One region of the Anaerospora sp. genome, then DNA from elsewhere that is predicted to be linked to it. Evidence: riboswitches for the same ligand, from Rfam matches in the RefSeq annotation. Region 1 holds a riboswitch; each other region holds the start of a gene.
What was found. A riboswitch is a leader RNA that binds a small molecule or an ion and turns the genes downstream of it on or off. The one in region 1 is predicted to bind lysine.
Positions count from the first base shown of each region.

Region 2: linked by a shared signal. The riboswitch ahead of RTR76_RS03165 (amino acid permease) and the one ahead of dapB (4-hydroxy-tetrahydrodipicolinate reductase) in region 1 are both predicted to bind lysine.
Region 3: linked by a shared signal. The riboswitch ahead of RTR76_RS03935 (diaminopimelate decarboxylase) and the one ahead of dapB (4-hydroxy-tetrahydrodipicolinate reductase) in region 1 are both predicted to bind lysine.

Region 1 is NZ_DALZUO010000012.1:28,510-35,931, forward strand. It holds gene recN (DNA repair protein RecN) at 1-1,629, shown strand, start outside; gene spoIVB (SpoIVB peptidase) at 1,798-3,153, shown strand; gene spo0A (sporulation transcription factor Spo0A) at 3,359-4,132, shown strand; lysine riboswitch at 4,339-4,517, shown strand; gene dapB (4-hydroxy-tetrahydrodipicolinate reductase) at 4,631-5,425, shown strand; gene RTR76_RS11405 (aspartate-semialdehyde dehydrogenase) at 5,446-6,477, shown strand; gene dapG (aspartate kinase) at 6,488-7,422, shown strand, end outside.
Region 2 is NZ_DALZUO010000002.1:229,159-236,580, reverse strand. It holds gene RTR76_RS03195 (metal-sensitive transcriptional regulator) at 53-328, shown strand; gene RTR76_RS03190 (TlpA disulfide reductase family protein) at 368-895, opposite strand; gene lgt (prolipoprotein diacylglyceryl transferase) at 1,029-1,817, shown strand; gene RTR76_RS03180 (HD-GYP domain-containing protein) at 1,819-2,424, opposite strand; gene RTR76_RS03175 (HutP family protein) at 2,560-2,988, opposite strand; gene RTR76_RS03170 (TerC family protein) at 3,134-3,829, opposite strand; lysine riboswitch at 4,176-4,356, shown strand; gene RTR76_RS03165 (amino acid permease) at 4,433-5,860, shown strand; gene RTR76_RS03160 (hypothetical protein) at 5,910-6,059, opposite strand; gene RTR76_RS03155 (metal-dependent hydrolase) at 6,243-7,184, shown strand; gene RTR76_RS03150 (hypothetical protein) at 7,331-7,422, shown strand, end outside.
Region 3 is NZ_DALZUO010000003.1:66,982-74,403, forward strand. It holds gene groES (co-chaperone GroES) at 1-179, shown strand, start outside; gene groL (chaperonin GroEL) at 220-1,866, shown strand; gene RTR76_RS03920 (hypothetical protein) at 2,057-2,257, opposite strand; gene RTR76_RS03925 (hypothetical protein) at 2,401-3,033, shown strand; gene pdaB (polysaccharide deacetylase family sporulation protein PdaB) at 3,100-3,843, shown strand; lysine riboswitch at 3,997-4,173, shown strand; gene RTR76_RS03935 (diaminopimelate decarboxylase) at 4,280-5,572, shown strand; gene RTR76_RS03940 (nucleoid-associated protein) at 5,715-6,776, shown strand; gene RTR76_RS03945 (AbrB family transcriptional regulator) at 6,790-7,422, shown strand, end outside.

The sequences.
Region 1 (7,422 bases):
GGTGAAACTGGTGCTGGAAAATCAATTCTGATTGACGCAATTAATGTCGTTCTTGGCGGCAGATCGTCAGTTGATGCAATTCGTACGGGCTGTGACTTCTTTCGCGTTGAAGTTGTTTTTGATGTAAGTGCTAATAATGCTGTAAAAGCCCTTCTGGAAAAACAAAGCATTATTTTAGAAGAAGATACGCTGATTATCAGCAGGCGAGTGAATAGGAACGGGAAAAATACTATAATTATTAACGGATGTCAAACTCCGCTAATGGTTCTGCGACAATTTGGTGAACTGCTTGTCGACATGCATGGACAACATGAGAATCAGGCTTTGCTTCGTTCAGGCGCGCATATGGAACTGCTTGATGCTTTCGATATTCGCATTGGTGCCGAGCTTGAAAAATATCGGCAAATATATCAACAGTGGCTTCGTACAACAGCGGAACTCGGCCGATTAAATTCTCATTCCCGCGATCGTGAGCAGCGAATCGATGTGCTTACTTGGCAAACGCAGGAAATAGCTGCAGCCAATCTCAGGGCAGGTGAAGAGGAGGATGTGGAAGCCGAAGTCAGTGTTCTGGGAAATGCTGAGAGAATTTCCAAATCGGCTCAACATGCTCATGCGCTTCTAAACCAAGGTGTTAAAGGCAATTCTGGTATAATAGCAGCACTAATAGATGTAAAAAAAGAAATAGAAACAGTTGTCCGTTATGATTCCAGATTAAGTGCTTCATTAGTCATGATCCAGGAAGCTTTTTATCAATTGGATGAAGTTGCCATGGAAATTAGCAGTTATTGTGATAATTTTGATTTTAATCCGCAACGTTTAGCTAAATTGCAAGATCGTCTTGATATTATTTATAAGTTGAAAAAAAAGTATGGCGCATCCATTGAAGAAATTTTACAGTATTATCAGCAGGCTCTTGATGAATTGGCATTAATTGATAATTCTAGTGAAAAAATAGCTGCCCTTACTAATCAAAAAAATCAGCAGCAAAAACAATTAGAAATGGCGGCGAATGCACTCAATCAATTGCGATGTGAGTCTGCTGAGAAATTATCTCAGGAAATTTGCTACCATCTGACTGATTTAGGAATTCCAAATGCCCGGTTGATTTTTGATATCACGACAACGGACGAATACACATTTTCAGGTAATAACCAAGTGGTGATGCTTTTTTCCGCAAATCTTGGTGAAGAGTTGAAACCTTTACATAAGATTGCATCTGGTGGTGAACTATCCCGAATTGCGCTTGCGATCAAGACTGTATGCGCTAAGCGCGATGATATTGATGTCATGATCTTCGATGAGATTGATGCCGGTATTGGTGGACAAACTGCACAGATGGTTGCTGAAAAAGTAGCTTTAGTTGCCTGCAATAAGCAGGTACTATGTATTACGCATTTGCCTCAGATGGCATGCATGGCTGATGGTCACTATTACATCACGAAGGTTACGGAAGGTGAGCGGACCTATACAACAGTCCGTAGTTTATCTGAAGATGAGCAAATTATGGAAATTACCCGCATGATTACAGGAAAAAGCATCACAGCAATTGCCTTGGAAAATACATCTCAGTTAGTTGCAATGGCTAAAGAAAAAAAAGAAATATGGAAAAATAAAGCGCAAGCGTGAGCTTGCGCTTTATTTTTGCTTAAAATCAACCTTAACAGCTTTATTTGACAATCTATGCTAATAACTCCGGAATAATCCGCTTTTTTTTCGGGAATCTTTAATTTATGACCAAAAGCAGCCGATAGAAAAAGGGTTAAATTAGTAAACAAAGGGAGTGATGGCAAAAATATGAAAGGCATTTGCCGGCGATCTATAGTAGGCCTATTCATTGCATCTCTCATCGTTGCCTTTGCTTTTTCTCCTCAATTCCGTCATATTTATGGCCTTCCCCCGCATATGCGCGTAATTGAAGGTGAAACTGCATTGTTTACAGTCAACTTTCCGCTTACTGTTACCGTAAATGATGGAAAAAATGAAGCCGTTCGTCTGCAATCGCCTCTTTCCGTTTTTTCTCTTTCCCGACCCGTGTCTTTAGAATCAGTCAATCGTGGCACGGCTACGGTTGATTTTAAGCTGTTAGGATTAATACCGGTACGAACCGTTGAAGTGGATGTATTGCCATCACTTAAAATTGTTCCCGGTGGCCACTCGATTGGTGTGGTGCTTCATTCTCAAGGAGTCATCGTTGTTGGCATCTCTCCCGTATTGAACACAAAGGACCAATATGTCACTCCAGCCAAAGATAGCGGCATAGTAGTTGGCGATGTTATGCTTAGTATCAATGGCAATCCCGTTCAAAGTGATGCACAGGTAGCTGAGCTTATTGATGAGAGTGGAAAAAACAACCAACCTATTGATGTATTAATTAAACGTGGTGACAATCGCTTGCATGTCAGTTTAACACCTGTTTTATGTAAAGATACAAAGCGTTACCGTATTGGCTTATTCGTTCGTGACAGTGCAGCCGGTGTTGGTACATTAACATTTTTTGAACCTCAATCGCAAAATTACGGAGCATTGGGGCATGTTATTACCGATAGCGATACAAATCAGCCAATTGATTGCAATCAAGGCAAAATTGTTTTAGCTACAGTATCAGGCATTCAACATGGAAAAAGAGGACAACCTGGCGAGAAAATAGGTGTTTTTATTGAAGAAAGCCAATTACTAGGTGATATTAAGAAAAATACCCCTTTTGGAATTTATGGCAACTTAAACACTCCAGTTGAAAACAATTTATATCCTGAAGCTTTGCCAGTTGCATCAATGAGCCAAGTGCAAACAGGAGCGGCGGAAATACTTACCGTCGTAGATGGCCAAACAATTGAAAAATTTTCGATTGAAATACAAAAAATCAATTATCAAGAGGCTCCAGAAGGAAAAGGATTAGTTATCAAAGTTACTGATCCCCGATTGCTTGATAAAACAGGCGGAATAGTGCAGGGAATGAGCGGTAGTCCTATTATTCAAAATGGACGTGTGATTGGTGCCGTAACGCATGTATTTGTTCATGATCCAACGCGCGGTTATGGCGTTTTTATTGATTGGATGCTGATGGAAAGCGGGCTTATTCCACCCAAAAATAAACAGACTGCTTATAAACTATTTAGTTATAAAGACGATTTTTATTTACAGGCTTCTTGATAGAGTAGATAATAAGAGAGATCATTATCCACTAATACAAAAGTGGAATAATGATCTTTTTTGATTATAAATTACTAAAAAACAAGCATTCTGGAAGTTAATTATATAAATGGAAGAAATTTGGATTTTTTTCCAATAAAGGAAGGAATTGACGTAACTTTGTCGAATTTATAAAAATGTAAAACGATGCAGGGAGGATGTTCAAGTGCTCAAAGAACGAATCAAAGTGGCGTTTGCGGATGATAATAAAGAGTTTTCCGAAATCATGAATGAGTATCTCAGCCAGCAGCCTGATATTGAAGTAGTAGGTGTTGCCTACAATGGCGAGCAAATCATATCGATCATTGATGAAAAAAAGCCGGATGTCGTTATTCTTGATATTATTATGCCACATCTTGATGGCATTGGTGTATTAGAGCGAATTAATACTACCGGTGGTAAGCGCCCTAAAATTATTATGCTGACCGCTTTCGGTCAAGAAACAATCACACAGCGTGTTGTTGAATTAGGTGCAGATTATTATGTGTTGAAGCCGTTTAATATGGAAGTACTGGTTAGCCGTATCAGGCAGCTTGCCGGTATGATTACTACTCAGCGCCCGCAGGTAACTGCGCAAGCAATCAAAGCAAAATCTGTTGACGTTGAAGTAACCAATATTATTCGGGAAATTGGTATTCCTGCTCATATTAAAGGTTATCAATATTTGCGGGATGCCATCATGATGATTATATCTGAAATTGAACTGCTTGGTGCCGTTACTAAAGTTTTATATCCTATGATTGCCGAAAAATACTCTACTACTCCCAGCCGTGTGGAAAGAGCAATTCGTCATGCGATTGAAGTTGCCTGGAACAGAGGGAATATCGATATGATTAATCGTTTGTTCGGCTACACGGTAAAACTGGAAAAAGGCAAACCGACAAATTCAGAGTTTATGGCAATGATCGCCGATAGACTGCGTATGGAAATGCGCGCTTAATATTTGATAGTTAAGGCTGCCTGAATGATAGGCAGCCTTAATTTATGAAGAGATTTCGTCGTTACGGCTTGATGAAATAAGGCGTTACGAAGGTGTATTTTACAGATAAGCTGTAAAATACAGATAAAAAGTTCAAAACTTTGTTGACTTCCATGTAACCATTATTATACAATGAACGTAAAATAAATAGACCTCATCCTGTACAGGGTTAAGGTAGAGGTGCGGTCAACAGGAGTACTTTCAGGAAGAGTGGTGTCGATGAACTGGAAGAAAAGGGTTGACTGCCGAAGTGTGAAATGATGCCGGTCTTTCACGCTGGTTTTACATCGAATAGGTGTTAAAACTGTCACTGAAGGTTGTTCTTCGGTGGAGCGCTATCTCACTAGGATAAAGGGAAATATCATATTTTCCATGTTATCCTTTATTTCTGCCTATATAAGGTAGTCGGTGAGATTAGCTCTACCGACTGCCTTATTTTAATTTTCGGAGGTGGCGTTTGTGATTCGGGTATTGGTTTGTGGTGCTTATGGAAAAATGGGTAGAGAAGTATTAAAAGCAGTACATACAGATGATCAGTTGCAAATTGTAGGAGCGGTTGATGTAAAATCTGATTTTAGTGATGTTGGTGATTTGATTGGTGTTGGCAAACTTGGCGTAATGATTGGCAATGATTTGCAAACAATAATCAATGAAACAAAACCACAAGTCATGGTTGATTTTACAAGGCCAGAGTCAGTAATGAATAATATCCGGGTTGCCTTGAATAGTGGGGTATGTCCTGTAGTCGGTACTACAGGTTTATCAGAAGAAAACCTGACTGAAGTTCGCGAATTATGCACGACGACTGGTGTTAATGCGCTTGTTTCACCAAATTTCTCTGTTGGAGCTATTCTAATGATGAAATTGGCACAGGATGCAGCTAAGTATTTTCCTCATATTGAAATAATTGAACTTCACCATGATCAGAAGCTTGATGCGCCATCGGGGACCGCTTTGCGCACCGCTGAACTAATTGCCCAAAAACGGGGAATTTTAGAGCAGGGACATCCTGATGAAGTAGAAAAGCTACAAGGAGCCAGAGGAGCAAATTACGCAGGAATACATATTCACAGCGTTCGCCTTCCGGGATATGTAGCTCATCAAGAGGTTATATTTGGTGGTCTAGGACAAACGCTTGTTGTACGTCATGATTCCATCTCCCGTGAATCCTTTATGCCCGGCGTTGTACTAGCATGTAAAAAAGTGCTTTCAATAAGTGGTCTGGTTTGCGGCTTAGAACAAATAATGGATTAAATGCTGAATGGAGTGGTAGTATGAAAAAGTATAATGTGGCAATTTTAGGAGCTACTGGAGCAGTTGGACAGGAATTTTTAAAGCTAATTGAAGAAAGAAATTTTCCCTTTGCCAATTTGAAATTACTGGCTTCAGCACGTTCAGCTGGTAAAACAATAGACTTTATGGGTCAGACATATGTGGTGGAAGAAGCAAAACCTGAATCCTTTGAAAATGTGCAAATTGCATTATTTGCTGGTGGAGCAGCAAGCAAAGCGCTTGCGCCGGAAGCGGTCAAACGCGGAGCGGTTGTTATTGATAATTCAAGTGCATTTAGAATGGACCCCAATGTGCCTCTGGTAGTACCTGAAGTTAATCCTCTGGCTATTCATGAGCATCAGGGCATCATCGCCAATCCTAATTGCTCAACTATTATTATGGCGATGGCTTTAAAACCAATTTATGATAAAGTAAAAATAAAGAGGATCATCGTCTCTACTTATCAGGCGGTGTCAGGAGCCGGCAAGGAAGCGATAGATGAGCTTGATGAGCAGGTGAAAGCCACAATCGACAAACGTCCGGTTGTAGCTAACATTCTGCCCAGTGCCAGCCTGCCTAAGCATTATCAAATCGCATTTAATCTTTTGCCGCAAATTGACGTTTTTCTAGAAAATGGTTATACAAAAGAAGAAATGAAAATGGTGCATGAAACACACAAGATTCTTGGTGACTCGACTATCGGCATATCGGCAACGACAGTACGTGTTCCTGTTTACCGGAGTCATTCAGAGTCAATCAATCTAGAGCTGGAAGGACCTTTGACTGTAGAGGAAGCTAAGGCTCTAATGGATGCTTTCCCAGGAGTGATTGTTGAAGACAACCCGGATGAGATGATATACCCGATGCCATTATATACATCAGACCGAAATGAGGTTTTCGTCGGTCGCATTCGCAAAGATACTTCTGTACCTCACGGCCTCAACATGTGGGTTGTCGGTGATCAAATTAGAAAGGGCGCAGCGTTAAACGCCTTACAAATTGCCGAATATATGATTGAGCAAAACTTAATTTGAGGTGCAGAGAATGCGTATTATCGTACAAAAATTTGGGGGGACATCAGTCGCCTCACCGGAAGTTCGACAAATGGTTTTGTCAAAGATTGAAAATGCACGCCAACAAGGCTATCGTCCTGTAGTTGTAGTATCAGCTATGGGACGTAAAGGGGATACGTACGCAACGGATACCTTAATTGGCGTAGCCAAAAACACGTATCAACACATTGCAGCTAGAGAACTTGATCAAATTATGTATTGTGGAGAAATCATATCGGCTGTTGTTATGGCAGGCACCATGCAGGCTGCGGGAATTGATGCAGTCATGCTGACTGGCGGGCAGGCCGGTATGATTACTGATAATAATTTCAATAATGGCCGTATTTTAAAGGTTGATCCTTCACGGATGCTTAATCTTTTAAAAATAGGTAAAACTCCTGTTGTGTGCGGTTTTCAAGGTATGACCGTAGACGGGGAACTAACGACACTGGGACGCGGTGGCAGTGATACAACCGCTGCAGCGCTGGGAGCGGCTCTTAATGCGGAATTGGTTGAAATCTACACAGACGTTGATGGCATTATGACAGCAGACCCAAGAATTGTTAAAAATGCCAAAATATTAGACCAAATCAGTTATGGTGAAGTATGCCAGCTTGCCCATCAAGGGGCTAAGGTAATTCATCCGAGGGCAGTTGAAATTGCTATGCAAAAGAACATTCCTCTAGTGGTAAAATCTACGTTTTCCGATGCTCCAGGAACGTTGATCACAAATGTAATTCAAAAAGAAACCGGTGAAACAGCTGTTTCTGACAAGGTAGCAACTGGAGTAACGTATTTGCCTGGTGTTATGCAAATCAAAGTTATTTTGGATGCGGCAACTACTCACAATGAAAGCTTTAAGGTTTTTCGTGCAATGGCTGAAAGTGGGATTAGTGTTGATTTAATTAATGTTCATCCGGGGTTAAT
Region 2 (7,422 bases), on a different contig from region 1:
TATATTAACGACTCTGCAAAATGTGGATTTCAACTACAAAATGAGGTGTACTATGTCAGAATCTTTGCTACGCACGGAAACCTTGAACAGGCTTCGCAATGTAAGAGGCCATATTGCCGGAATTGAGAAAATGGTTGACGAACAACAAGACTGTGGCAATATCCTGATTCAGTTATCCGCCGTCCGCTCTTCCATTGAAAAGATCGGTCTTACACTGCTTGAAAACAGTGCAATGGACTTTGTACGCAGCAGTAACAGCTCGACACCGGATGACCAGAAAAACTTAGAGCAGGTTATTAGGCAAATGCTGACCTTTCTCAAACGATAACAGCCACCCGCATTGCTGGGTGGCTGTTATTATTACGGCCTATAGGCCTTTCATTATCTCTTCTAACTCATTCATCGTCACCGGCCCTGATTTGCGGAACTTAATTATCCCTTCTTTATCAATAACAATCGTTGTCGGTATCGCACTAATACGGAAGTTTTTTGCAACCGTACCATCACTGTCTAAAAGTACAGTCATTGTATACTTGCTTTGTTTTAAGAACTCACTGACTTTATCACTGTGCTCTTGTATATTAATTGCATAGAAGTCCACTGACCGACGATATTTTTGGGCAAAACGGTCTAATTCCGGCATTTCCTCCCGGCATGGGGGGCACCAAGTAGCCCAGAAATTAATGATTGTCACTTTGCCCGTTTGACCGACTATAATTTGTTGACCTTCCAAGTTAGCAAGTGTAAACCCGGCAAATCCCTTTCCTTGCGTTACACCTAGCTCAGCAGGAGCCTGAACTTGTCTTGTTGCCTTACCAGTATGAACAGCTATATACCATAAGCCTGTAACAGCCAAAATAACACACATTGCAATAAGCAAAAATCGTTTTCGCACGATAATCCCTCCAAAATACTCTATTCTCCGATTTTATTCGATACCCTTACGTAAAATTCCTATACAATTAAATTTACCAGCAGCCCATCCTTTGGTAAACTATAACTAATCAGTTAATTAACAGGAGGTTTCTATGCACCAGTATCTCTTCTTTATCGGCGATTTCCCTATCAGAGCATATGGGCTGATTCTCAGCCTAGCGATTATACTTGCCACCGGAACTGCCTATTTTTTTGCAAAGCAGGATGGGAGATGGCATCAACATGTTCCCGATATGGGGATTTATTGCGGGTTAGGCGGCATTGTAGGCGCCCGCTTGTGGGATGTATTCTTTTTTGACTGGCACTATTACCAAGATCATCTATTGGAGATTCCTTTTGTCTGGCAGGGTGGTATGGCTATTCAAGGCGGAGTACTGCTAGGAACATTAGTCGGTTACCTCTATACTAAGCGACATGGTATAGATACATGGGCTTTTGCCGATATTGTAGCTGCTCCAGCAGTTATCATGGGACAAGCAATCGGTCGTATGGCTAATCTTATGAATGGGGATGCATTTGGGCACCCTACAGGCAGTAACTTCGGTATTTTATATCCCTCTACGACATTAGCCTATCAGACTTACGGCAGCCAGCCTCTGTGGCCGGCAGAAATTTGGGAAGGTCAAATCGACATTATCATTTTTGTCCTCTTACTCTTATTCCGCACAACAAATCACGCTAAAGGACAGGTATTTATCCTTTATGCCGTGTTATACTCGACAGCCCGATTCTTTCTTGAATACCTGCGGGGCGATTATAATACGCTGCTGTGGGGACTGAAATCAGCTCAGTTAACCAGTCTGTCGGTAGTTATTGTGGGGATGGCATTATTTTTCTGGGTCGGCAGAAAAAAAAGCCATTTGCCCCAAAAAAGCAAATAGCTCATGCAGATTGTTCGATTGTCAATGCTCCGCTTGCAAACAGTTGGTTGAATGCCTCGACTACATCGGCATCAAACTGCGTTCCTGCACATCGTTTAACTTCATTTACTGCTTCCGCCGGGGAAACACAAACCTTGTATAGACGCTGGCTGGTCATAGCATCATATGAATCTGCGACTGCAACGATCCGGGCTTCCATGGGAATTTCTTCACCTTGCAGTCCGTCGGGGTATCCTCTGCCATCCATTCGTTCATGATGAGAACGAACAATTGTAGCAACAGGATGCAGAATACGAACTTTGCGAACAATATTATAGCCAATCATCGAGTGCATCTTGATGGCAGCATATTCTTCATCTGTCAGTCTGCCGGGTTTACAAAGAACTGCGTCAGGAACACCAATTTTCCCCACATCATGCAGATGAGCGCCAATGTGCAAAATGGATTGCTGCTCACGTGTCATTCCCATTGTTCTGGCTATAGCTATTGCTAAGTGCGCTACCCGCTCCGAGTGTCCGTGTGTATAGGGATCTTTAGCATCTACTGCCGTAGACAGAGCATCTACAATTTCGTGTAAATCATCAACAGTAAAAGCTTGTATATTCATAAAAAACCACCCTTGCCGATCGGTCTATTGATACTAATTATCATTAGCTATTATAATCCAATTTCCGTTTATTGCCAATACTTACCTGAAGAAAATATCCATATATAAAGAAGAGCCGGCCCTAGGCCGGCTCTTCTATGGTTGATCGGATGGCAAAGATCGATGTGCTAAGCCTACCGCCACTTCGTTAAGATTCAGGACTCCAACACCAAAATAAATAGCCACACACAAATGTTCCTCATAACGGGCAATGCCGATTTTTCCGCCCACATTCAGGCCGATAGCTCTTGAGGCAATTTGTTCGAGAGCTGCCCTTGTAGCACCGGCAACCGCCCCCTCACCTACGTGATTGGCAGCTACAACACCCTGACGCTGTGCAGCTACGACAGCCCTTTCAATGATTTTCTTTACAGAGGGAACAAACTCTCCGCCAAAGTCAACAGCCACCGACAGTATATTTCGCTTTTGCAATCCCTGCCGGGTATCTTGTTCATCTTGCCGAGTTTCACTAAGCGCCATGCGGAGTGCAGCCCGTCCTATATCAATACTGGTAATTTCGTTCATCAAAACGCATCCTTACAATTTATTTTGTCTGAAAGCAGTATACACAATTTTATGGTAGCAGTCAGGATATTCCCTGTCAATATCTCTGACACATAGTGCATATAAGTAAAACAACCGGCTCGCTTAAGCGAACCGGTTGTTTTACTTATTTTTCACCATCCCGAAAAGCAGGAGCACCTTCTGTGTTTGCGGGAACACTTTGCGCTCGGACTTTCAGCCAATGGCCTACGCCAACCACAGATGCCGTCAATGCAAGTTCAAGCAATAGCGCATAGGGTTCAAGAATCGGCCCCATAGCAGCATCTGCTACCATCATTTTGGCTGCTGTCCAGCCTAAAATAGCCGCTCCAATATAAATTATAATTGGATACCGATCCATAAGAGACATCAACATCTGACTGCCAAAAATAACTAGCGGAACACTCATTGCCAGCCCGGCGATAAGTAACAGCATATTGCCGTTAGCAACTCCGGCGATAGCCAGGACATTATCAAGACTCATAATAAGATCGGCAAATAAAATTACTTTTATTGCTTCGGAAAAGCTTGCTGCTTCTTTACAAGCTACATCATGTTGTTTGTCATCACCTAGTAAGCTTACAGCAATCCATAATAAAGCTAAACCACCGGCAAATTGTACATAAGGAATTTGTAGCAAGAGAGCTGCGATCATAGTTAAAACAATCCGCAATACCACTGCTCCCGCACTTCCCCATAAGACAGCCTTTTTGCGCTGTTCGGGGGGTAAGTTTCTACTAGCCAGAGCTATGATGACCGCATTATCGCCGCTTAGTATTAGATTGATGAATGTAATACTGCCTAACGCTGCCAATAGTTCCATCGAAATAACCCCTTTCACCATATTTTTATAGCAAAACAATAAAAAGGCCTTACAAACGTCGTAAGGCCTTTTCTCTCCACGAAAATAAGACCTTAGTATGTATATGGCCATACTAAAGGTCTCGCTGTTGGATATTCCAACGGTACAGCCATGCGTTAGCAGTGGTGTTGACTATACCTAATAGCTACTCCCCTTTAGATATTGAATTATTACCATCATATTACACTCGCTCATATCAGTCAATACTATTCTCGTTTCATTCTATGGTATTTTCCCCATCGTAAAAAGACAAATCATTGACGTGTCCACAAAGAGTATACTATAATCATATTTAGAAATAAATAGTGTGCCAGATAGAGGCGCGAATACTCATGATTATCTACGATAAGCTTTGCCAATGCGATGAATTGTAGGGAAAGGGATATTCGCCGAAGCGCGGGTTGAGGCAATCACTTGCTGCTGGGCTTGTACTGAATAAGTGCAAGACTGTCACCTAAAATGTTTTTAGGTGGAGGACTATCTCATTAGCGCTAAGATATCTATCTTAAGCAGCGTGAGATTGTTCACGCTGCTTTTTTACGCAAATAAATAGGAGGTTAAATCATGTCAAAAGCAAGTGTTGATCTAGAACAACTCTGCCCGGAGAAGCAAGGGCTAAAACGTGATATGCTCCCCCGCCATTTAATGATGATTTCTATTGGGGGGACCATTGGCACCGGACTATTTATGGGTTCAGGCCAAACAATCCATCAGGCAGGGCCTTTTGGCGCCATCCTCGCTTATCTTGCCGGCGGCCTTGTTATGTACCTGGTATTGCTTTGCTTAATGGAGCTAACGGTAGCAATGCCTGTTTCTGGTTCATTCCAAAGCTATGCGTCCCGGTTTATTTCCCCTGGCGCAGGTTTTACTACCGGCTGGTTATATTGGATAAACTGGGCAATTTGTATTGCTGCAGATTTCACAGCAGCCGGAATTATTATGCATCACTGGTTTGCTCAGGTTCCTGTTTGGATATGGTGTGCAGTCTTTGCTGTAGCTTTGGCCCTGCTAAATCTCATTTCCGTAAAAGCCTATGGTGAAACAGAGTTTTGGTTTGCCAGCATTAAGGTTGCTGCTATCGTTGGCTTTATTATTGCCGGTGCCGGCCTGATTTTTGGCTTCTCCGGTAATGAAGGAGCTGTCGGTTTCTCAAACTACAATACGGGCAGCGGCTTATTTCCCAATGGGTTTAGTGCCGTATTTTTAACTATGATTGCTGTAGTCTACTCCTTCCAAGGGGCAGAGCTTGTCGGAATTGCCGCAGGTGAGTGTCAAAATCCTGAAAAACACGTGCCTAAAGTTATTCGCGGTATCGGACTACGAATTATTATATTTTATGTATTAGCTATTATTATTCTAGCAGCTACCATCCCGATGGAAGAAGCCGGAGTACTGGAGAGTCCCTTTGCCCATGTCTTCGGACGTCTGGGAATTCCTTTTGCCAAAGATGTTATGAGCTTTGTTGTGTTAACCTCTGCTTTATCTGCCGGCAACTCGGCACTCTATGCTTGCTCCCGCCTGCTGTGGTCCATGTCTAAAGATGGTCATGCACCCTCCTGGCTGGGCAACCTCAATAAGAACGGTGTTCCGTATGGCGGCGTACTAATTACCTTATTGCTAGCCTGTCTATCCCTTCTGACTGAAACGTATGCAGCTGATACTGTCTACATATGGCTCATGTCAAGTACAGGTCTGACAGGGTGTCTGATTTGGATGATTATTGCCTGGTGCCAGTTGAATTTCCGCCGTAAATATGTACAGTTGGGTGGCCAATTAAAAAACTTGGCAGTTCGGACTCCCTTATACCCTCTAGTACCAATATTGGCCTTTCTCCTTAATGCCGGAATTATTGCCAGTCTTTACTTTGATGAGTCCCAGCAAATTGTCCTTTATACCGGAGTCCCGGTAGTTTTCGCAATTTATCTATTCTATCTGCTGTTTTTAAATAAAAAAGATTCTTCTGACTTACAGAGCAAGTCACGCCAGCAATAAAAGATAAATCCCCATCCCATTACCAACGGGATGGGGATTTATCTTTTTATCAGGGTCCTCCGGATAATCGCATTAAGTTTTCATCAATGTCAGGATCAACCCCTCCAGAGGCTTCCGTAATGCCTCCAACATGATCGGCACTTTGCCGAATCAGCTGCTTTTCCTCCTCTACTTCGATGCTATACTGTTTTTTATCCAAAGTCTCACCTCCTATAACCCTATTATTCCTCACTAATCATCCCCTTAACCTTGTACCTTATTAGCGTAAAAACGATAAAAATAGGGTGCTAGCATCCATAACTTACCGTAGACGTTCTACCATTCTTTCATGCTATAATGTTATGTAAACTTCTTGGAAACAAGCATGTAGGGAAGTGAATGGATGGATGCATTAACACATGGTGTAGTAGGGATTGCTCTTGCCGGTCTTTCTGGCCAGCCCCTTGCAATTGACAACCCGATTTATATTGCAGCGTTCCTAGGCTCTCAAGCACCAGACTTTGATTTCCTTGCGATAATTCGCGGCGAAATGAGTTATCTAAAGCAGCACCGGGCAGCCTCGCATTCCTTGCCTGGCATTGTGGGCTGGGCAGCTTTAATTGCTATGGGCGTTTTTATCTGTTCTCCCGAATCTTCTTTTTTCTCGTTATTTTTATGGGCATTTGCCGGTGGATTATCCCACATAGCATTGGATTTTTTCAACACCCATGGTGCTGCTTTGTTGTGGCCGCTGCGTAAAGAAAGACTGAGCTGTAATTTATTAAATGTATTTGACCCTCTGTTATTAATTGTTTTATTGTTGCCCTATATGTCGGGCTTACCAATGCAACAAATCTCCTTAATCAGTTTTAGCTGTATATTCTCGTATATTGGATTACGCTTATTATTTAGAGTACGAGCCACGCATTGGCTCAAACAGCACATTATCGGCTTTAATCTGAAGCGTATCCTGGTAATGCCCTCACTAGCGAGGATTTTCTACTGGGACTTTGTCCTTGAAACAGATGAGGGATACTTGGTTGGAGAAATAGGTGCTTTTCATTTTCATCTTAGCATTAAAGCCAATTTGCCCAAACAACAACACTCAACAATTATGGTTAAAGCTCAGAAAACAAATCTGGCTGAATTTTTTTTGTTGTTTACCCCTTTTAGTTATTTTTCGGAAGACAGCCAAGAAGGCAGTTTGAATGTTCGAATCTATGATTTGCGTTACTTTCAAAATCATCGTTTTCTACACAGTGGTACTATCATTTTTAATGATGAAAACATTCCAGCTGAAAGCTATCTGCACTCTTACGGGCGAAAATTAAAATTTCCTTCTTAAACAATCAGCAGTTAGGTATCCTAACTGCTGATTGTTTGTATAGAAGGAGTCAGTCTCCAGCATTTACTAGCTCTACTCTCAAAGGTACTTTTTATTCAATAGCGAATACTTTTACGATCAAAATTTATGTAAACGAGGAAATTACCATGCAGCAGATTCTAAAAATTTTGCGCGTATTGCTTCCCTGCTTCGTAATAGTGTGTACTACTGTCTATGCTACAGCAGCAGAGTTTTCAAT
Region 3 (7,422 bases), on a different contig from region 1:
AAGGCCTGATCGTAGCTGTTGGCACTGGTAAAGTACTGGAGAACGGACAACGCGTGGCGCTGGAAGTAAAAGACGGCGACAAAGTTATATTCTCCAAGTATGCTGGTACTGAAGTGAAACTCGACGGCCAAGATTATCTGATTCTTAGTGAAAGAGATATCCTGGCAATCGTTGAATAACTTCTTAATTTAAAAATAAATTTGTGGAGGTAATACATAAATGGCTAAGCAAATTCTTTTTGACGAAGAAGCACGCCGCGCACTGGAAAGAGGCGTAAACGCACTGGCTAATGCTGTAAAGGTTACTCTTGGACCTAAAGGCCGCAATGTTGTTCTGGACAAAAAATTCGGTGCACCTACTATTACTAATGATGGTGTAACGATTGCCCGTGACATTGACCTGGAAGATCCGTTTGAAAATATGGGAGCTCAATTGGTGAAAGAAGTTGCTACTAAAACGAATGACGTAGCAGGCGACGGCACCACGACAGCTACCCTTTTAGCTCAGGCTATGATTCGCGAAGGTATGCGCAACGTTGCAGCCGGTGCAAATCCAATGATCCTGAAAAAAGGCATTGAAACTGCTGTTAAAACACTCGTAACCGAGATTAAAAGCAGTGCAATTGCAGTAGAAGGCAAAGAAGCAATTGCGCAGGTAGCTTCTATTTCCGCTGGCGACGAAGAAATCGGTAAACTTATTGCCGAAGCTATGGAAAAAGTAGGCAAAGACGGCGTAATTACTGTTGAAGAATCAAAAGGTATGGGAACTGAACTGGAAGTGGTTGAAGGTATGCAATTCGACCGCGGCTACATTTCCCCTTACATGATTACTGATGCAGACAAAATGGAAGCGGTTATTAATGAGCCGTATATCCTGATCACTGACCGCAAAATTGGTGCGATTGCCGATATGCTGCCTGCTCTTGAAAAAGTAGTGCAAGCAGGTAAAGAATTGCTGATTATTGCTGAAGACGTAGAAGGCGAAGCACTGGCAACTTTGGTTGTCAACAAACTTCGTGGTACTTTCCGCGCTGTTGCTGTTAAAGCTCCTGGCTTTGGCGACCGTCGTAAAGCAATGCTCGAAGACATTGCCATTCTTACCGGTGGTGCGGTTATTACCGAAGAATTGGGACGCAAACTTGACAGCGTAACTCTGGAAGATCTGGGCCGTGCTCGTCAAATCCGCGTATCCAAGGAAGAAACTACCATTGTTGAAGGTTATGGCGACGCTGAAGAACTCAAAAAACGCGTTAGCCAAATCAAAGCACAAGTGGAAGAAACTACTTCCGATTTCGATAGAGAAAAACTGCAAGAGCGTCTGGCTAAACTGGCTGGCGGCGTAGCGGTTATTCAAGTAGGCGCAGCTACTGAAGTTGAGCTGAAAGAGAAAAAACTTCGCATTGAAGATGCTTTAAATGCTACTCGCGCTGCAGTAGAAGAAGGTATTGTAGCTGGCGGCGGCACTACCTTCATCGACATTCTGCCTGCACTTGAAGGCTTAGAGGCAGTTGGCGACGTTAAAACCGGTATTCAAATCGTTAAACGCGCTATTGAAGAACCAGTACGTCAAATTGCCAACAATGCCGGCCTGGAAGGCTCCGTTGTTGTAGCAAACGTGAAAAAGACTGGCAAAGGTATCGGCTTCAATGCTCTTTCCGAAGAGTATGTTGATATGATTGCTGCTGGTATTGTAGATCCTGCCAAAGTAACTCGCTCTGCCCTGCAAAATGCAGCAAGCATTGCAGCGATGGTTCTTACTACCGAAACTCTTGTTGCTGACAAACCGGAAAAAGACGGCGGCGCAGCAGCAGGAATGGGCGGTATGGGTGGAATGGGCGGCATGGGTGGCATGGGCGGCATGATGTAATCACGCCTCTCTAGCTTGTGGCATATAAGGGTCTATTGTGCGATAAATCCTTAAGGAACACAGCCTGACCAATTTCATCAATAAAAAAACTAATTCAACTTGGATGAGTGACCAGGTTAAGTTAGCTGAGGCTTCTCATGAGTTCGCATGAACTTGTGGGGAGCCTCTTTTTATGCCGCCTATTGGGCGGTCAAAGATTTTCTAACTTGCTAATTCTCTGTTCAAAATTAGTAAGCAGCTCGCTCAAAGCATTTTCTGTTCTTTCATTTCTGAATCGTTCTTTTCTTTCGCAGCGTTGAGCTAATAATTCTGCGCCAAATCCAATGATATGTCCCAAAATAGTAACTGCAATAGCTAAAAGTATTAATCCATCCACATCATCACATTTCATAATTGTAACTCCCATAAATTTTATACAGTTTATGATTTAGTCAATATTTTGGTTCAAATGAAAAAAGATATTGCAGATGAGAATTTGTTCTGATATTGCCTTTGCTTAGTTTTGTCCTATAATAAAGGAGGGAGGTAGATAACATGCAAGACTATACTGCGAAAGCCCTGCTGCCGGCCTGCAGCTTAAATGAAATGATATTGCGTCAATTATGGGTTTGCTTCGGACAAGCGGGCACTTTTACCTGGTGTGCCGAAATTGGTACAGGTGGAGACCGCCTTGGTAAGGACAATGACCGCCCGTCTCAAACCATACAAGATTGGCAGCAAATGATTACCTTGCTGGAGCAGCTGGCATATATTGATTATATAGTGCTTACTGTAGAAGTACCGGACTCTGGCACCATTGCTATTGTCTTTTGCAATTACCCCCCTGCAGGCGGCTCTTATGTAATAACTGGTAAACTTGAGAAATGGGTGCACGAGAAGGCAGAAGCGATTCAACATGTATTTACCGCCCGGCAGGATGAACAGACAACTCGCATATATAGCAAATGGGTTTTTGGTGCAATTCAAACGCTTCTGCCACTTAGCATTGCGTTTATTGTAGTGATTGCAGCGGCTGTTCTGCTAATCCCGGCAGAGTTTAGGCGCAGCGATTTTATCTGGTGGATAACAGCCGGTACGGTTGTGCTTACGCTGCGGCTCGCTTACAGTATCTCAGATCAGCTGATCCTGTATATAGTAAAAAAATTCCCCTACGTACGCTGGCAATAGGAAAACGCATAATGGGCCATCTTCAAGCATAGATTGGTAGTGTATGTTGGGAGGTGGAGCGGAATTATGATTCTTGATTTGCGCCGGCTGTTTAGCCATCGGCACATTTTTTTCAGTATCATCGGTCTTTTTGCCATCAGTGCGGTTTATGTCCAGGTTTCGGATCAAATTAATACCAATGGCCCTATCGCAATTGCAGCTACCAGGACGGAGCAAAAGGTAGTGGCATTGACTTTTGATCATTCGTGGGGCAATAAATTTACGCCATCCATTTTGGATACCCTAAAGAAAAATGATACGAAAGTTACTTTTTTTATCATGGGACCCTGGGCAAAAAAGTTCCCGGAAGTTGCTCAGCGCATGGTAGCCGACGGGCATGAAATAGCCAGCCATGGCTATCGCCATGAGAACTATGGCGATAGAACGCCGGAATGGGTAAAAGAGGACCTTCAGAAAGCACATGCCCAGATTAAAGAAGTGACAGGCGTAGACGCAACCTTGATGCGCCCGCCAAATGGACACTATAATCAAAAGTCGTTGCAGGCCACTCAGGAAGTTGGCTATAAAACGATTATCTGGAATGTAGACTCTTTGGACTGGAAAAATCCCGGCAGGGACGTCATCGTTGACCGGATTATGAAGCGACTCAAGCCAGGGGCGATTATTCTCATGCATGCATCTGACACACCGGTTCAAACGGCAGAGGCATTGCCAATCCTGATGGAGAAAATAAAAGCTGAAGGCTATCAGATCGTTACGGTCGGTGAGCTCTTGGATAAGTACAGTGAGAAAGGCATACAACGCCACTAATTAAGAAAGTTTCGGTACTAGTAATTTGACCGGGTTAGGTTTGAGGTTAGGTTGGGGAAAAAGATACTCAAGATAAACCAAAATTTAATGCGGTTAATGTACTAAAGGTTGACACTTGTTGCTGTCAGGCGCTATACTAGTATAAAATAAATATTGTTAGGTAGAGGTGCGGTTATTAATAGTAAGTATCTTGAGCTGGCCAGCGAAGACAGATACTGAAAGGAAGGGCCGCCGAAGTGAATGGCAGCAGGCCTGCTCCCGTTTGCTGGTTCTGGGCTGAATCAAGCACAGGACTGTCATCCGATTTACGGATGGAGCGCTATCTTGCACGGCTAAGTTAATTGAGTTATAAACTAGCGGTTTGCGAAGATAGTATTTACGCGAACCGCTTTTTATTATTTTAAGCGGTTTGCTACAATATTGAGGAGGAATAGAATTGGCTGATAAAAAAATTCCCGTTTCCAAGCAGAAACTTGAAGAAATTATTCGCAGTTATCCAACCCCCTTTCATCTTTATGATGAAAAAGCAATCCGCGATAATGCCCGTAACTTGTTGGCAGCTTTCGCTTGGGCTCCCGGTTTCAAAGAATATTTTGCTGTAAAGGCTGCGCCTAATCCCTATCTGATGCAAATTCTTAAAGAAGAAGGCATCGGTGCTGACTGCAGCTCAATGGCGGAATTAATTCTCGCTGAAAAAGTAGGCGTCACCGGTACTGATATTATATTCTCATCGAATGATACTCCCTATGATGAATATGTGAAAGCAAAAGAACTGGGCGCGATTATCAATTTAGATGATATTACCCATATTGCTTATCTGGAAAAACATGCCGGTTTGCCGGAAATGATTTCCTTCCGCTATAACCCCGGTCCGCTTCTCAAGAGCGGCAATACCATCATCGGGTTTCCTGAAGAAGCGAAATATGGCTTGACACGGGAGCAGATTTTTGAAGCATATCGTATCTGCAAAGCTAAAGGGGTTAAACGCTTTGGCTTGCATACGATGGTTATTTCAAATGAACTCAATCCTGACTCCTTTGTGGAAACAGCCAATATGATGTTTGATTTGGCAGTCGATATTCACCGCGAATTAGGTATACGCGTGGAGTTTATTGACCTTGGCGGCGGTATTGGCATCCCGTACCGGCCAGAACAGGAAGCTGTTGACCTGCAGTATGTTGGCAAGCAGGTCCACAAGGCCTACGAGGCTAAGATCGTTGCAAACGGTCTTCATCCGCTCCAACTGGCGCTCGAATGCGGCCGTATGGTTACCGGACCTTATGGTTATCTGGTATCAACTGTGCTGCACAAGAAAAACATCCATAAGAACTATGTCGGACTTGATGCCTGCATGGTTAATCTGATGCGGCCTGCTTTGTATGGCTCGTATCATCATATTACCGTACTCGGCAAAGAAACATGGCCTTTGGACCATGTCTACGACGTAACGGGATCGCTGTGTGAGAATAATGATAAATTTGCAATTGACCGTGCCTTGCCACAAGTGGATATCGGTGATTTAGTCGTTATTCATGATGCCGGAGCACATGGTCATGCTATGGGCTTTAACTATAATGGCAAACTGCGTTCCGCTGAATTGCTGCTGCGACCTGATGGATCGGTCCGGATGATTCGTCGCGCAGAAACACTGGAAGATTTGTTTGCTACTTTGGATTTTGATGCTCTAGAAGAGAAGCAGCTGGCAGCAGCAACCAAAACACAAGAATAGCAGGTAATGAAGCTGTTTAGAGAGACAGTCACAATCAAGTGACTGTCTCTTATTTTTATTGTAAAAATATATAAATTTTTACAGTCGGTTCTTATATTTTGCTATAATAGTTTTATGTCGTTTTAGCTAAAGGAGAGATATTGTGTTTGAACTGAATCATGCTCGTATTGATAAATTGGCCATACATAAAGTCGGCAATAAGTTAAAAGGGGAAGGCATGACAATTACTCCTGCTCTTTACCCGCTGACAGATGGTAACTTAGAAGAAATACTGCTTAAATACTTTTTGTCATCTTTTAAGAGTGAACAGTTGTACTCTTTTCACCATGAGACGGATATTCACCTGAATGAAGTGTATATGTGTGTCAGCAGGGCTTTTATTAACAAACAGAATTTTTATGACCAATCAGTTAATGTATTAAAATGCCTGTATGAGAATTCCACTAATCCCAAAGTTAAGCAAGGGGAATTTTATATGGTTTATTTGGCTGACTGTATTTTAGACGGACAGGCAGTTGATGCTATTGGTATTTTTAAAACAGAGAATAAAGATACTTATCTGCGGATTAGTGAGCATCGTCTGGATATTACCATTGCCTGTGAGGATGGTATTAATGTCCGGAAAATGGATAAAGGCTGTCTTATTTTTAACAGTCAGTCACTTGGCGGCTACCGGGTGGCAATTATCGATAAAGGCAATAAAAGCGATACTGAAGCGCAATACTGGACAGAAGAATTCTTGCAGGTCGTTCCTGTAGAGGATAGTCATTTTCATACGGAAACGTATTTAAATTTATGTCGTGATTTTTCCGAGAATGTATACGGGCAAATGTATCAGGCTGATAAAAAGGACCAGGTCTCGTTTATTAACAATTCAGTAGCCTATTTTGAAGGGAAAAGCAGCTTTGATTTAAACGACTTTGCAGAACAGGTTATTGGTGATCCGGAACTTATGCATGAGTTTAAACAGCATAAGAAAAACTATGATCTTACCCAGGAAAAAGTGGTTCAGGAAACGTTTGATATTTCCAATGGTGCAGTAAAATCGATGAAACGCAAAATGAAGAGCAATATAAAACTGGATACGGGCGTGGATATTCAGGTTAAATCCGGCTTAGAAGATGCAACTCGCCATATTGAAAGGGGATTTGACGACGAAAAAGGCATGCATTTCTACAAAGTTTACTTCAACAACGAAGAATAGCTATAAGATACTAATGACCTTTCTCCAGGCTTTGGCAGGAGGGACGGTATTTTATTTATTGAATTTGCCACTGCCGTGGACATTAGGGCCGCTTGCGGTAATATTAGTGATTCAACTGGGATTTCAAAAGGTTGTCTATTGGCCTGCCGCGCTGCGCAAAGGAGCTTTAGTCGTACTGGGGATTACAATGGGCAGCCCCTTTACCATGACTACTGCCAGGCAAATTGCCGATCAATTGCCTGTGATGCTTGCTGCGACTGTTGCAACCATTGCGTTTAGTTTACTTATGGGGTATATTACGCATAAGCGGACAGGCGTCGATCTGGCAAGCAGTTTGCTAGGCTCTGTACCTGGTGGGTTAAGCCAAATGGCAGTTTTAAGCAAGGAATTGAATGCTGATGCTACTGTAGTTACCTTTATGCAGACATTGCGCTTATTGGCAGTTGTGTTTACTGTACCCTTCCTGGCTCGTCATGGCTTGGCAGAGGTGGTGGATACGACTATTCAGCGGACAACTGCTCAGAGTACAATGGAACCTGCTACAGAGCTATTCTTTGTGACAGCCGTATTAATCGGAACCTTAGCTGCTCAGCGGATAGGACTGCCGACACCCTGGATGTTAGGCCCTACTCTGGTTACGGCAGCG